2 regions of the Shewanella sp. MEBiC00475 genome follow, and region 2 is predicted to be linked to the other one. Evidence: riboswitches for the same ligand, from Rfam matches in the RefSeq annotation. Region 2 holds a riboswitch; the other holds the start of a gene.

Region 1 (8,588 bases), 830 kb from region 2:
GGTGATTAAAAGCGGGCTCAAACTCAATGTAACCAATAGCATTAACTAATCCGGGCTGACGCGGAATACCAAACTTTTGTTTATAAGGTGTTCTGCATATTGCGACAGCATTTAATTGACTGCTAAACGGAACGCTAGATTTATTATTCATGAGATCTGTTTGACTGTGTTGATCGTTGCTTTGTGTCATGCGATACCTGAATTAAGCAAACAAAGGGAGTTATAAATCAAATATAGAAAATGTTGATGAGTGTTATATAAGCACTCATCATTTATGGGCAGTCAATATATTATATTGAGTTGTTATTTTTCTGTAGGGGTTTTAATGGCTTGGCCTACACAAAGTGCACGACTATAACAACTATTGTCCGCTTCAGTAATCATAAAACAGCTTTTAACCACAAAACCATTAGCACCGATGTCTGCCGCTGCTCTTCTGGCATTTGAACGTGCAATTGCCATTTGTGGCGGAGCATCTCTAAGGGTTTCCTGGCAGGCTTCGCCTTCAACCAAACCTAATACCTCAAACTTTCCTCTAGGTTGATTAGCTCCCTCATATAACGTTACATCACCGACTTTAAAGTAATCATTGATCGCTTTTTTGTCTAAATTACTGTTGAACGCATAATCACTTGCGCATGCACTTAATAATAGTGTTATAGAAGAGGCAATAAATGCATATTTAAGGGGGGAAGTCATAACCGTCACCTTCAATTAATAAGAGTGGTTCAATAAGATGTAGTTTACCTTGTCTCATGGTGATGATAAAGCAATCTAATGTCATAAAAAAAAGAGCTTACCGTAAGTAAGCCCTTTTTAATCTAAAAAAGTAATCGTGTTGTTAATCGCTGGTTAGAATAATTATTCCATGCCAGGAATTAAAAATTCAGTCATATTTTTTCCGCTATCAACTTGTTGTTTGAATACGGTTGGCATGCGACCTTGACCTGTCCATTGAATTAATTCGCCATCAACAGTGATTTGATATTTTGCTGGACGTGGCGCACGCTTTTTAGTTGCTGTTTTAACTGAAGACGTGACTTCACCTAAATCTTCAATAGATAAACCGCTGTTTTCAATTTGAGCAAGAATTTCTGCAATCCGAGCATTACGTTCAGCATTCGCTTCAAGTTCTAATTTTTCTTCTTCTTCACGTTCGGTAATAATTTTTTCTAATTTGGCAGCTGTTTCACGTAAATCCTCAAGAGATAATTCTTTTATTGCAGCTTTAAAACGACGGCCATGGGTTAATATGTCTAAAAAGTCACTCATGTTGTAAATTCCCTAAATGATTTATTAATAAATGTAAAAGCGATAATAGAAAAAATTATCAATCTTTCTGGTTAATTTAAGTATTGATGTTGTTTTTTATAGTCTTATTATTAATACAAGTAAATTTAACGTTCTAATAATTACCCATAAAATTTAATAAGGAATGAATATGGATACAATAATAGAAACTATTGGGTTTTGAATCAAATTAAATTACCTTATTATGAAATAAAATTTATATAAATGTATAAATTAAGCAAATAATTAACGAGGTTTTGTTCTGTTTGATTGCCGTTATCACAACAAAACATGTAAACAAGCGTTTGACTTTTGTTGACGTTAACGTTAGCAGGACGTAGAGTAAACACATATTGCATTGGCTGAAGTCAATGTGTTGTCCACGTTCATTGAAGTTGTAGGAAGGAAACCCTATGAAAGTATTGGTGCCTGTTAAACGTGTAGTCGATGCCAATGTGAAAGTCAGGGTAAAAGCTGATAACACAAGTGTAGAGACTACTAACCTTAAAATGGCGTTAAATCCATTTTGTGAAATTGCGGTAGAAGAAGCTGTGCGCTTGAAAGAAGCTGGCATTGCCACCGAAGTTGTCGTAGTGAGTGTGGGCGCAAAAGTAGTGCAGGAACAATTACGAACGGCTATGGCTCTGGGGGCCGATAGAGCAATTCATATTGAAACTGATGAAGATCTAGTACCATTGTCAATTGCTAAACTGTTAAAAGCCGTGCAAGAAAAAGAACAAGCGCAATTAATATTATTCGGTAAGCAATCGATTGACGGTGACAACAACCAAACTGGACAAATGTTAGCGGCATTAACTGATATGCCCCAAGCGACATTTGCATCAGAGGTCAAAGTTGATGGTGATACTGTCACGGTGACTCGTGAGATAGATGGCGGATTACAAACTTTAAAAATGCCTTTACCGGCGATTGTTACGGTCGACCTTCGCTTAAACGAGCCTCGTTATGCATCATTGCCTAATATTATGAAGGCCAAGCGTAAACCGCTAGAAACGCTGACGATTTCTGATTTAGGTGTTAGCTTAAAAGCACATCAAACTGTACTTAAGGTCACTCCTCCTGTTGATCGTAAAGCGGGTATTATGGTGTCTTCTGTAGAAGAGTTGGTTGAGAAGTTAAAAAATGAAGCGAAGGTGATCTAACATGGCCATTTTAGTATTAGCAGAACATGATAATGTTAGTTTAAAAACCGATACGGCCAAAGTGGTCAGCGCGGCAACCGCAATTGGTGGTGATATCCATGTGTTAGTTGCTGGTGTTGATTGTAGCGCTGCAGTAAGTGCAGCACAAAGTTTGGCCGGTGTGAGTAAAGTGTTAGTTGCTGATGCTGCTCAATATGGTGCTCAACTAGCTGAAAATGTATCAAAATTAGTTGTAGAGATTGCGGGCGACTATGAGCATATTCTAGCGGCAGCAACCAGTATTGGTAAAGATACGTTACCGCGTGTGGCAGCATTATTAGATGTGTCACAACTTTCTGAAGTGATTGAAGTTGTCAGTAGTGACACTTTTGTTCGCCCTATTTATGCGGGTAATGCTTTAGCAACCGTGCAAAGTTTAGATGATAAAAAAGTCATGACAGTGCGTTCAAGTGCATTTGATGCCGTCGCATCAACAGGCAGTGCTGAAGTGGTTAATCTTAGTCAAGCTATTGAGGCGCGTACTGAGTTTATCTCTCAATCGTTAACAGAATCAGCGCGTCCTGAACTCGGTAATGCTGGCATTATTGTGTCTGGTGGTCGTGGTATGGGTAGCGGTGAAAACTTTGCTATTTTGGAACAACTTGCCGATAAAATGGGCGCGGCTGTGGGTGCTTCTCGTGCTGCGGTTGATGCTGGCTTTGTTCCAAACGACTTACAAGTGGGTCAAACGGGTAAAATCGTCGCGCCAGATTTGTATATCGCAGTGGGTATTTCTGGTGCAATCCAGCATCTTGCTGGTATGAAAGACTCTAAGGTGATTGTTGCTATTAACAAAGACCCTGAAGCCCCTATTTTTCAAGTGGCGGATTATGGTTTGGTTGCCGACTTATTTGAAGCAGTACCAGCATTGAACAATCTAATTTAATCTGACGTTAAGTCGTTAGATGGGAGCGTTGATTAAGTTAGTGTTTTCAGCCGACTTTGAAGGGCGATTAAACGTCCGTTGTTCTATTCAAAAGGTTTCTACTCATAAAGTAGAAACCTTTTTTATTGGGCTAGTGTTAGATTAGTTTTGAATTAGTATTAGTTTTTATGTTGAGTTTTAAAAATGTCAGTTCAAAAATCAATAGTTTGATGCAGTTGCTGTTTTTGTGCCCATTACGCTAGTGTGCATTTGACTTAAAAACGTTAGACTAATGCTATGCAATTGTGGTTTTTGTTGGCAATATTGTTATTTGTACTGCGATTTAGTGTTTTTTTCTGGCATAGAATAAGTCGTTTATGATTGTATGTTCGCGCTGTTTGTAATGCATTTTAAATGCAAATGGCCAAAGTAGAGGTGCATTGCGTAAAAGTCGTATTGAATTGGGTGATGCCAATAATTCAGTATTAAAGGATGCAATGCCGAAACAAATGAGTCTATCAAACACATTTGTTGGTGCAGTACTCGAAAGGGGCTGCACTGTCATAGAGTTTTTATCTATATGATAAAAGAATGATATTCATATTAAGTGGGTATTACTGTGGAGCGCTACTAGTTAAGTTAATGCATACTCTTTCGGCGTATGTTTAGCCTTATTTCTAGTTTTCTCTATTCGTATCCAACGAAGAAATAATTAAATTATGATAATAAGTTATGCCGATTCGGCACTTTCCGTTTTGCCACCACTTGTGGCTATTTTACTCGCCATTTTAACCCGTAAGGTGCTACTTTCGCTAGGGTTAGGCATTTTTATTGGTGCTTTGTTACTGAGCGACTTTTCAGTTATTGCTACCAGTGAATATATATTACACACAGCAGGTCAACTCGTTTGGAAAGACGGTGGATTGAACAATTGGAATGTGTATATTTTAGGTTTTTTGGTTGTACTAGGCATGATAACCGCGTTAATTACCGTGAGTGGTTCTGCTCGGGCATTCGCTGATTGGGCTAAACAACATATACGCAGTAAACGTGATGCCAAGCTGATGACCATGTTTTTGGGTTGTGTGGTATTTATTGATGATTATTTTAATAGTTTAGTGGTAGGTTCTATTTCTCGGCCTATTACTGATCGTTATCATATCTCGCGGGCCAAATTAGCTTATATTCTCGATTCTACTGCTGCACCTATATGTGTTATTTCACCAGTGTCTAGCTGGGGGGCATATATCATCGCGTTAATTGGCGGTATTTTAACGGCGCATGGATTTACTGACTCTGGTTATTTAAGTGTTTTTATGCAAATGATCCCAATGAACTTTTATGCGGTGTTTTCGTTGTTGTTACTGCTATTTGTCGCGGCATTTGGCTTAGATGTTGGCCCTATGCGTCAACATGAATTAAATGCATTACGCGGTAATTTGTTCGATGAATCAAAAGGGCAACCACCAGGCGCGGTATCCGATTTACCCGAAGCGGATACTGGTAAGGTGATGGGCTTATTTTTGCCTATCGCCATATTAGTGTTTGCCACAATATATTTTATGGTTTCAAGCGGTGCTGATGCATTAGTAGCTAAAGATTTACCCTTTAATGTGTTGGGTGCATTTGAAAATACTGATGTAAGTTCATCTTTATTTTTTGGATCGATTATTGGTCTCATTGCCACGGTGATTTTAGGCATTCAACAAAAAGTTGAGTTGCCTATGTTGCTATCTGGGATGCTGGTTGGTGCGCGTTCTATGTTGCCAGCAATATATATTTTACTGTTTGCTTGGACTATTGCTAGCGTAATAGGTGAGTTAGAAACAGGCAAGTACATGGCCAGTTTAGCCACCGATAATATTCCGTTTGCCATGCTGCCTGCCGTGTTGTTTTTATTAGCGGGTATTACGGCATTTTCAACCGGAACTAGTTGGGGTACCTTTGGGATTATGTTACCTATTGCCGCAGATATGGCCATGGGCAGTGACAGTACTATGATGTTACCTATGTTAGCTGCTGTGTTATCTGGTGCGGTATTTGGCGATCATTGCTCGCCTATCTCTGATACCACTATTTTGTCGTCAACAGGGGCGAGTTGTCACCATATTGACCATGTAGTAACGCAGTTACCTTATGCACTGATTGCAGCATTGATAAGTTTCGTGGGATATATCGTACTTGGTTTTACGGGTTCCTTAATCGCCGGATTGCTTTGCTGTTCGGTAATGTTTGCTATTAGTATTGTTGTACTGCACTTTGTTGCTAAAAAGTAATGCTTGATCATTATTTCGTGCACGCAAATTAATCTGCTAATGTAAATTAATAAACAGATTACTACCGCATAAAAATGCCGTATTCATAACGAATATGGCATTTTTGTTTGTTGTTGCGATGTTAATAAAGGTAAAATGAGCGACATTATCTGACTAACTATTGGGACGCTTCATTTTGGCGCAACTGTATTTTTATTATTCGGCAATGAACGCCGGTAAATCAACATCATTACTGCAGTCTTCTTATAATTATCGCGAACGTGGTATGCACACCTTAGTGATGACGGCATCGATAGACAATCGTTATGGTGTCGGCAAAGTGTCATCACGTATTGGCATTGAAACCGATGCGCAGGTATTCGGTAGCACTGATAATTTAATTGAGCTAATTTCGACGGCCAATAATGAGCAAAAAATTCATTGCGTATTGATTGATGAAAGTCAGTTTTTAAGTAAAGAGCAAGTCAGGCAGATAACGCATGTAGTCGATAATATGGATATTCCAGTGTTATGTTATGGTTTACGTAATGACTTTCAAGGTGAGTTGTTTACTGGCAGCCATTATTTATTAGCGTGGGCTGATAAGTTAGTCGAATTGAAAACTATTTGTCATTGTGGCCGCAAAGCTAACATGGTTGTCCGTCTTGATCATGACGGTAAGCCTATGAGTGAAGGTGAGCAAGTTGCCATTGGTGGTAATGAAAGTTATGAGTCGGTTTGTCGAAAGCATTTTCGTGAGTTTTTGTGGGATTAAGTTAACTCTAACATGACTGAATAAAAAAGCCGCTTCAAGTCAATTGAGGCGGCTTTTAATTATCATATTAACGATTAAAAGTCAGCTTCGGAAAACTCAACAATATCAGCACTGCTAGACTCAATTTGCTTGCGTAAACTACGGGTTTGGCTACCCCAATAAGTCATAAAGAACTTAGCAGTATTAAGTTTTGCTTGGTAAAATTGACTTTCTTCAGTGCCCATTTCTAATGCCGCTATTGATGTTGCTGCAATTCGAGTCCACATCCAAGCTAATGCTGTAATACCAAATAATTGCATATAGGCCATGGATGCAGCGCCAATGATGTCTGGATTTTTACTGGCTGATTGCACAATAAATCCGGTGGCTTTTTCGAGATCGCCAGCCGCATCTATTAACCCTGCAAGATAAGGCTTCATATCTTCATTAGTTGAGTGTTGCTCAATCAACTCTCTAACCATGCCTGACCATATTTTTAATGCGGCGCCTTTATCAGAAAGCAGTTTACGACCGACTAAATCAAGTGCTTGCACTCCATTTGTACCTTCGTAAATCATTGCAATACGGCTATCTCTCACAAACTGTTCCATACCCCACTCAGTAATATAACCATGACCACCGTACACTTGTTGTGCATCCACACAGGCTTTAAAACCTTGGTCGGTGACAAAGCCTTTAACGATAGGCGTAAATAGCGCTGCTAGTGCAGAGGCTTGTTTTGCTTGAGCAGGGGCTGTGTGACGTTCTGCTTGGTCAAGCCATAACGCTTGCTGGCCCATTAATGCACGCGTACCTTCGTTAAATGACTTTTGCGATAACAGCATACGACGAATATCACCATGGACTAATAATGAGTCTGCGGCTTGTTCAGGTTGTTTAATACCACTTAATGCACGGCCTTGAATACGTTCTTTGGCATAGACGAGGGCATTTTGATAAGCAATATCTGATACGCCTAAACCTTGAAGACCGACCCCTAAACGTGCTTGGTTCATCATGGTGAACATGGCTTTTAAGCCTTGATGCGCTGCACCTACTAATTCACCTATTGCGCTGTCAAAATGCATCACACAAGTCGAGTTTCCGTGGATGCCCATTTTATGCTCTAAACTTGTCGCACTTAGGGTGTTAGTTTTGCCTAAGCTACCGTCATCATTCACTAAAAATTTAGGTACGGCAAATAACGAAATCCCTTTAACGCCTGCTGGCGCATCTGGTAAGCGAGCTAATACTAAATGAACGATATTTTCGGCTAGGTCGTGATCGCCAGATGAGATAAATATTTTCTCCCCACTAATAGTAAATAAGCCATCAACTGCAGGAATGGCTTTAGTGCGCAGCAAGGCTAAATCTGTACCAGCATGCGACTCTGTTAAGTTCATGGTCCCGGTCCACTCGCCACTGACCAATTTGGCTAAATACTTTTGTTTTAATGCATCGCTACCGTGAACATGAATAGCTGAATACGCACCATGGGTTAATCCTGGATACATAGCAAATGCCATGTTGGTAGCCGATTTCATTTCAGTGGCAAAGGTGCCAATGACTTCAGGCAGGCCTTGGCCTCCAAACTCAGGATCACAGGTTAATGTTGCCCAGCCGTCTTCTACATATTGTTTATAAGCTTGCTTAAAGCCTTTTGGAGTAATGACCTTACCGCCTACCAGTTTACAGCCTTCTCTGTCACCACTAGCATTGAGTGGTAGCATGACCTTGGTGGCGAAGTCGGCAACGCCCTGTAGAATCGCATCGGTGAGATCTTCATCTAATTCATCAAAACCGCGTAAATCAGTTTGTTGATAGACATTGAGCAGTTCAGACAGAATAAATTGATAATCTCGAAGAGGAGCTTGATAAATAGGCATAAGATCATTCCTTGGTTACTGTGTGTTTCAGCTTGGCGTGGGTAGCAAATCTGAAACTGGCTACAGGTCCAATCTGATTAAGTCTGTCTATTTAATCTACGCCAATTTGATTAAAAACTCAGCAAAATTTTACTGACAGGCGGACCTTATTTTGTTGGTATATAAAACCCGATCCACTTGTCGTTTTATCCATGAGTTGGTTAGCGATTGCTTAATATTATCTTTATTATTGGGCAATAATGTTGATGTTAACTGATTAATGAATACATAAAGGTCTTTGTCCGGTCTATATCTGTTGTCTATCAAAAAATACTCATTAAAGGGGTTGGTTATGAA
Region 2 (8,588 bases):
AAAGTAAATCCTACCTTAAACATGGAATGTATTGATATTAATGCAATGGCATTAATATCTTGCGAATTAACCCTTGCAGCCAACAATATGCACGCAAAAGTCTATCCATCAGATGGATTTAATCAAATTAGCGGTAAATTTGATGGCATTATTTCCAACCCACCATTTCATGATGGCTTAATAAGTACCACAGATATTGCGACACTATTTGTCCAACAAAGTGCGACTCATCTAACATCAAAAGGATTATGGCTAATTGTAGCCAATCGTCACCTCCGATATTCCGATACCATTGCCACTCATTTTGGTAAAGTAAATACACTAGCAGAAAACAATAAGTACAAATTGTATCAACATCAATGCTAATGGCTTACTTTGCGGTTCGAATAATCTAGTGAGACTTATCGCTCATAAAGCTAGGTTACGACTGGAAATACAGATCGATATCAGCTAAATTGACTAAAGGCAAAATAACGCACATTTTTGAATCCATTTCATTGTTATTCTACTTGCTGCCATAATCTGAAATAAAAAAAATAAAAAAAACAAAGGATGTCATGTTAGAACCCTCAGTTGCCACATTAAGTGCAGATAAAACAAAAGTGGAATTACGCATAATTCCCAATACTCATGGCCCCGTGTCAGAAGACGATATTAACGCCTTACTCACACAACCTGCTTTTGCAATGCTATTTCCTATTGCTCCCACTATTCATAAAGCCGTAGCAGAAATCAATGCCATTTGTGGGCAGAACCCAGGAGATCATGAACTTTTTTTTGCTATTGCTGAGCGTAAAGATGGCGTCGTAAGTATCAGTGTTAGTGACAATAAAATGCAAGCCAGCATGACAATAACCTCAGCATGGGGTGGTAAAGAAATAACTCTCCCAGATGTACTAAATACTCTAAAAAATCAAAAAATTAAAATGGGATTAAGCAAACCCAAGATCATGGCATTAATGCAGCGCTTGTCGATATTGCCACCTGGAGAAGTCTGTGAAGGTATTATTGCCTGCGGTAAAATTGCAGTTAACGGTGAAAATGCCATCTTAGAGCGTAAAGTTGCTTTAGCTCGCGAACGCTTATTACAACCCCAAGAACGTGAAGATGGATCTGTTGATATGCGTAATTTAGGCGCATTAATTACGGTTAATCCTAATGATTTATTAATGATTAAAACCCCTGCCACTATAGGCACTCCTGGTTTTAATGTTCACGGGGATGTACAGCAACAAACGCCTGGTAAAGATAAACCGATGGAACCAGGAACTGGCACCAGTTTTCACCCAAAAGATCCAAATAAACTTATTGCCACCGTGTCAGGTCAGCCGGTTGAAAATAAGAAAGGTATGCAAGTTGACGATATGCTGCAAATTAAAGATGTTGACGTTCGCTTTGGCCACGTTAATTTTAAAGGCAGTATATTGATCACTGGTGATGTACATGAAGGCATGGAAGTCAAAGCCACTGGTGACGTAACCGTCATGGGCTTTGTTGAGTCTGCCACCATTGAAGCCCAAGGCGATGTCATTATCAGTAAAGGTGTAATTGGACGCTTGATTAAAGAACAAGAACTGAGCAATCACATAAAAGCAAATGGCCAGATATGTGCTCAATTCGTACAGTATTCTAACCTAGACGCTCAAGGTAATATCTTGGTGACTAAGCAGTTATTACACAGCCATTCCACTGCTGGAGACAGCATTACCGTAAGCGATGCCCAAGGGCGGCGTGGAGACTTAGTGGGCGGTATTGCCACGGCCTCAAAAGGAATTCGAGCCATCACATTTGGCGCCACTGCCGGCACCAAAACCGAATTATTTTGCGCTATGCATCAAGGTGAATTAAAACAGCAACTAAAAGCGCTAGATGACAGCATCAAAGCAATGGTTGTCGCGGACTTAGATTTAGAAGCAAGATTGCGAAAACTGCCTCCTAAGACAGAGTGGCAAAATGATGCAGGTATGATAGAGCAAGTTAAAATGATGCTCGACCAGAAAAAACAAATGGCCGAAGAACGCATTAAAGAAGAGCAAGAATACGCATTATTATTTAATGAATCTGAAGGCTACTTTGATAACTATTATATCAAAGCAGAGAAACACATTTTCATTAACGTAGAGTTACATGTTGGTAATGCATTTTATCGCGCGCAGCGTGAGCACAGTACATGTGCGGTTAAAAATGTTAATCAAGAAATTTCGTTTGATTACAGTAATCGCTAGTTGGTTTTGCACAAAATACATTGAGATACAGTTAAACTATGCAACACATTCATTGGCCGGCCATATTGCAGTTTGATCAAGATGATGAGCTAATGTATTTACCCAACTATCAAGACTGGTTAAGCTTTATTTGCGCTAATCAATACACTGTTTGCACGCAAGATAAACTTATCGATAGTACTGGTCACGTTTATCACATCCAAAAGCATCTGCCATTAGATCCATCAATTGATGCCAATGTGACAGAATTACCTCAGTTAATAAAACTTGATCAAAATATGAATGTATTACAAATGTTGCCGATTGTACGTCAATTCGGTCAATTTCAAGGACATTGTTGTAGTGCAAAAATTATCTTTACTACCATAGAGCAAGGTATCGCAACCGTTGCCGAGCTAGAACAACTGTATTAAAATTTAGATAACAAATGTATACCCAGCGTTTTAACCATTACCAACCTCAATTAAACGACTCATTACTCATTTATAATGATTTCATTCATGTTAATGCCACAGATTAACGTCAAAATTTATGAATATAATTGTCGAACCCATTGAGCAACATACATTGCTCTGGCAAAATGCCCCAAGCTCACCGCCCATAAACCCTGAGAATCCTTAATGGAACTACTAAATATTGAATGTCTTGGTAAACGATTACGCCTAGAAGGCTCTATTGCCGGTTGGCAGCAACTTTATTGGGACAATCAACTAGTATCACAAAAATCTGCTAATGCCAGTGATCAAGCGTTTTACATTCACTCGTTTGAACTCGCTCAACAATCAACTGCACCACTGAGTGAAACAAATAACGATAGTGGATCGACTATTGTTGATTCATGCAGTAAAGCAATTCCGATCCGCTTAGAAGTTGATGTTAATTGGCAACCGTTTCAACTCGATTATTGTTTGTTGGTAGAAGATGAACAAGTCACCCAAGGTCAGCGAACCGTCAGCGACATAGAAAAACAAACGCCGGAAGTGCCAATAGTAAAAAACCAAAAGCTAAGTGTTGTTGGTCTAGCATCGCTAGGATTTAAACTCCTTAAAAGCGCGAAAGTGGTTAAAGTACTATTTGCTGCTGCGAGCGTTGCTGCCTATTCGTGGTTATTTTCATTCCAGTTTGCTATGGCGTTAATTGGTTGCTTAGTATTTCATGAATATGGTCATATTAGAGCTATGAAACATTTTGGCATGAAAACCAAAGGGATTTATTTGATCCCATTTGTTGGCGGCTTAGCCTTAAGCGATGAACGAATCAATACCCGCTGGCAAGATGTGTATATATCCATTATGGGGCCCACATTCGGACTGATTTTATCGGTCATCTCTTTAGGACTTTATTGGATAACAGGAAATATATTTTTTGCTGGTTTGGCCAGCTTTAATGCACTGCTAAATCTATTTAATTTATTGCCTATCTTACCTCTTGATGGTGGTCATATTTTAAAAAGTATTAGTTTTTCAATGAACAGCCTTATTGGTCTTATTGCTTGCATAGCGGGCGCGGCTATCGGTGTGTTTATAAGCTATAGCTTAGGTCTTGCTCTACTTGGCTTTTTATTGCTTATTGGCAGTCTTGAGATTGTATTTGAGTGGCGTGGGCGGCATCAAAGTCATTTGCTACCACTGGATCGATACGGTCAAATATTTTCAACCGTGTGGTATCTGCTAACAGTAGCAAGCTTAGTTGGTATTATTTGGTACTTTGCCGGATCCGGTGATGAGATGTTAACCATTCCATTGCAGATTTTAGGCAGTTAATTGCAATTTACGCATCTACAAAACGCCTGCAATTGCAGGCGTTTTTGTTTTTACTTATCTAAAGCGGTTAATCAACTAGACTGTAAAGAAAACACATTAGTCATCACCTTATACAACTCTGTACCTTGATGCACAGATGCTGAGGCAAAGTGTAAAATAGGCACACAATCCATAGACAAACTAATGGCTTGGTATGCCTGTTCAGTACCATACAAATCTATGCGTAAAATGTTCACTAAAGGTTTGCCAGCTTTTAATGGTTCTCCAACACTCCCGCAATATTCAATTAAGCCAGCTTTAGGTGCATGAAACTTCTTATAATCCTTCAAGTAACACCCAAACCTTTCCATACTGGCTGGATTCACTTTTTCAGCAATAACACCACGATGGCTTAAATAAGCCAATATGCCTTTGGCATCCTCTAACGCGTCTACCAAATCAATTCGTTCTTGGCTGGCAAGTTCTAAGGTAAACGCTGACACAGGTACCAAAAACTCACGGCCCTGGCCCGTTGCATATTCAGTTAACTGCCACCAAGGGCAAAATATCGCTTCGTCCATAGCACCGCCAAAACTATTTGGGATAATCAAGGTATACGGAATGGAGAAAAGCCTAGCAGCATCAATATCATATTCAGGGCAGTATAAATGTTTGCAAGATTTAGGACCTGTATGAAGGTCAAGCACGATATCGGCTTGGTGCGCCATACTCTGTAAATTCACCGCTAATCTATGACCGGTTGTTATTCCAAAGGGATTAGTCATTCTAGCCTGACAAGCCTCAATCAACATCAAACGATATGCCTGAAACAACTCATCATTGGTTAAATGTTGGTGCTCTGTATACCAAGCTTTAACATCAACTTGGTGATCAAAATACTCTCGGTTCCAATTCACACCTGTAATAGGATCAAATCGTCCTAAGGTAAACTCACCACTCTTTTGATTAATCCCCAACGGATTGGCCAACGGTGCAAGAACAATGTCACCTAATACTTGATAACTTTCTAACAAAGTCATCAGTTGATAAATCACTGCATTTCCTTGCACTTCAGCACCATGGACATTGGCCTGAATATAAACACTTGGGGCTGAAGACTCGCTTCCAGAGAATGTATATAACGGAACCGTCAACGCCTGCCCTGTTGCCAGCTCTCCAACCCGTAGTGACGATTGTGTTACTTTAATCATATGATTACTCAAACAAGTTTTGGTGCAAGGCATTAACCACTTGCGCAGCTTCGGACTCAGCCACCAATACACATACATTATGTGGGCTGGCGCCTTGGCAAATCATCCGCACATTATGGTTTTCAAGTACGTTAAACACCCTGCTACAAATGCCAGCCGTGGATGCGATACGATTACCAATAATAGCAATTAGGGCTAAATTCTCTTCGACTCTGACCCGACAATGCTGCGATAATTCTTGTAACAAGGACTCACTCAATAAACCCTGACCACTTGAATCAGAGCCAGTTTTATCTAAGGTAAGTGATACGTTAACTTCCGAGGTAGTGATTAAATCGACTGATATTTTGTGTCGCGCTAAGGTCGCGAATGTTTCAGCCAAAAAGCCCTGAGCATGTAGCATTTGCAAACTATGTAAATTAAGTAAAGTTTGATCACGGCGCAATGCCACCGCTCTAAATACTGGGGTATCTTCAACTTGATGACGGATCCAAGTACCGCCCATTTCAGGTGCTTTACTTGAACCTACAAACACCTGAATTTTTTGTCTTACTGCCGGTAAAATGGTCGCGGGATGCAATACTTTAGCGCCAAAGGTAGCCATCTCAGCAGCTTCATTAAAGCTGATTTCAGCAATCGGGCGGGCATTAGGGGCAAGTCGTGGATCCGTGGTATAAATGCCTGCAACATCGGTCCAAATTTCAACTGCAGTAGCCCGAAGAGCTTCAGCAAGTAAAGCAGCTGAATAATCACTACCACCACGGCCTAATGTCGTCGTCAATCCCTCTTCATCGGCACCAACAAAACCCTGTGTGACGATGACATAATGCGAAAGTAATGGCTGTAAAAATTCGTGAGTAAGTGTGGCTATCACTTCAATCTGTGGTTCAGCACGACCAAAGTGGCTATCGGTACGCAATACTTGGCGAACATCAAAATGATCAGACGCAGTACCTTTTTCGCGAATAACAGCAGAAAATAAAATCGATGAACATTGCTCCCCGGTAGACAACAATTCGTCCATAACCGCTTTACTGCGATTCAGTTCTAACGATTCACTGAGTACCGACATCTGGCTCAGTATGTCATCAATAATGGCAGCCACATCCTGTGGACGACCTAGTTCATCTAATATTGCATATTGAATTTGTGCGATTTGCTTAAGTAGTACTAAGCGGCGCTCGTCATTAACGTTAGCTTGGGTCAATTCAACCAATAAATTGGTGACACCACTAGAAGCGCTAACTACCACAAGACGGGTGGCTTGATTAGACAACACAATATCTGCACAACGGCTCATAGAGGCATAATCAGCAACTGACGTGCCGCCAAATTTAGCAACGACTAATTCAGGAGTGTCAATTTCAGATTGAAGAAGGCTCATACTGATACCTCCGCAGTGTGCGAAAGGCTAAAAAGTAAGATGTGATTTACTAACATGATATACGCTCCGAACATACTACGTTCGAAGAGCCTGGTGCTAAGATAACGCACCCTTATAGAAGGGAAACAGCAATCATCACCAGAAGCTCTCCACCAAAAAAATAGGTGACAATCGTTAGGATTCAGCCTATACGACCGATATCAGTGTTTACCAAACAAACCGATACCTCGGCGTTAATCTCCATCATAAGTTGTCATCGGACTGGCATCCTCTCACTTACTACCTAGCTAACGCTCCTCTTCTGTTCCTCCCGAAGGAGGGAGTTGAAAATAGCAACAAATGCACTAACAAGTCAATCAACAAACGCAGTAAAAGCATACTAGTTTACTTTTATTCACCTTTTAATACGGCATTCATACCTACAATGTTTAACCCTTTATTGAGGATGTAGCATTGTTCGTAATAAAGAAAAAACCACCTAATTAATCGTAAAAAAATTAAAAACAACAAAATACCAATACAATACTACGTGTAACCAACCAAATAATGAGACAATAAGGGTAATTGAACAAATCATCCCTTAAACTAACCCTATAACGGTATTATGAACACTAAGTATCTGGGAATTCACTGACTAAACGTAAGCGATGGTTAAATGCCCCCATATCCACTTCCTCTTTAATCGAATCAACACAAGCAACTAAAGACAGCAAGCCTTTGTTGACATAATAAATAGCATGTTGATTAAACTCACGCCCCAGCTCAAGCGCTTGTTCTTTATCAATAAAAATCGCCCAGCTCTTTTCCATATGCGACAAGTCTGGAGCTGCTCCAATTAGGGATCGGTAAAGGCATTTATATTGTTGGATTTTAGATTGAAGCTGACGATCGAGTAAACGATTCTGACTGGGAGAAAGTAATAAACCGTGAGGATTATGGGCGGTAACAATAGCAAACGGGAGATCATGAGAAAGGCGTTGAGTAAGTAAAAAATGACTACTTTGGTACTCATCCCACAATGCATCGATAACATTTTTCATAATAAAATTTCGTCAATTAGGCCGAAAACAGTTTAACAGAAGGTAATAAAATCTCAAAGGCTTGTGATATTAGTCACAAGTATTGAACTTAAAATAGTATGATTATTAGCTACTTAACTGTATTAATCTTTCATATACTCGACAATTATATTAATTATTTAACATTTAATTTGTTAACAAATGCCTAAAACGAGTACAATAAACATCACTTACTATTAAATCACTATGACTAAGTCAATAACATTGATAGTAAAAAGGCAGCAGACAGCGTTTTATGGAGACTGTAGTAAAGTTTCATAGAAGTGTAGTATTTCACATTTTTATACGCTTAATTTACACCTGAACGATTTATGTTCTACATTTGATAAACATGAATAAGGTTAAATAAGTTTGTAACAAATGGAACTATCTTCTTAAATCGTATTCATAGTAGTTAGCCTGGTGGCAAAAAATTTAACTCATTAGGCATTAACGTGCATATTGCATTGGCGTAATGAGACTTAATCGACGCGAGACAACTCAGTAACCCACATTTTGCGTTACAGCATACGAGTTTATAAGAGTGTTTAATTCAGGGCAGACATAGATAAACACCAAAAAATACTGGAATATTCGCGTAAAAATAATGCGCTATTACAACTTACTAGCAACGTATCGCTAGAATCAAATTTTATAAAATTAGGTATATATCATGCAAAATCCGCATATTTTAATTGTTGAAGATGAAGCAGTAACTCGTAATACATTACGCAGTATTTTTGAAGCTGAAGGTTATGTTGTCACCGAAGCTAACGATGGTGCAGAAATGCATAAAGCCATGCAAGACAATAAGATTAACCTTGTTGTAATGGACATTAACTTGCCAGGTAAAAACGGTTTATTATTAGCACGTGAACTTCGTGAAATTAATAACATCGGACTTATTTTCTTAACGGGTCGTGACAACGAAGTTGATAAAATCCTAGGTCTTGAAATTGGTGCTGATG

The links. A riboswitch is a leader RNA that binds a small molecule or an ion and turns the genes downstream of it on or off. The one in region 2 is predicted to bind lysine.
Region 1: another riboswitch for lysine. It lies ahead of FCN25_RS03140 (Na+/H+ antiporter NhaC family protein); the one in region 2 lies ahead of lysC (lysine-sensitive aspartokinase 3).

The regions. Positions count from the first base shown of each region.
Region 1 is NZ_CP039928.1:708,483-717,070, reverse strand. Features, by position in the region: gene tsaA (tRNA (N6-threonylcarbamoyladenosine(37)-N6)-methyltransferase TrmO) at 1-190, opposite strand, end outside; gene rcsF (Rcs stress response system protein RcsF) at 304-699, opposite strand; gene FCN25_RS03155 (H-NS family nucleoid-associated regulatory protein) at 862-1,272, opposite strand; gene FCN25_RS03150 (electron transfer flavoprotein subunit beta/FixA family protein) at 1,704-2,453, shown strand; gene FCN25_RS03145 (electron transfer flavoprotein subunit alpha/FixB family protein) at 2,455-3,378, shown strand; lysine riboswitch at 3,780-3,995, shown strand; gene FCN25_RS03140 (Na+/H+ antiporter NhaC family protein) at 4,074-5,633, shown strand; gene FCN25_RS03135 (thymidine kinase) at 5,809-6,387, shown strand; gene FCN25_RS03130 (acyl-CoA dehydrogenase C-terminal domain-containing protein) at 6,462-8,252, opposite strand; gene FCN25_RS03125 (peroxiredoxin) at 8,584-8,588, shown strand, end outside.
Region 2 is NZ_CP039928.1:1,539,664-1,548,251, forward strand. Features, by position in the region: gene FCN25_RS06755 (class I SAM-dependent methyltransferase) at 1-366, shown strand, start outside; gene FCN25_RS06760 (DUF342 domain-containing protein) at 558-2,225, shown strand; gene FCN25_RS06765 (DUF4144 family protein) at 2,264-2,638, shown strand; gene FCN25_RS06770 (site-2 protease family protein) at 2,846-3,988, shown strand; gene FCN25_RS06775 (succinylglutamate desuccinylase/aspartoacylase family protein) at 4,060-5,178, opposite strand; gene lysC (lysine-sensitive aspartokinase 3) at 5,183-6,562, opposite strand; lysine riboswitch at 6,697-6,871, opposite strand; gene FCN25_RS06785 (DUF3293 domain-containing protein) at 7,174-7,602, opposite strand; gene arcA (two-component system response regulator ArcA) at 8,294-8,588, shown strand, end outside.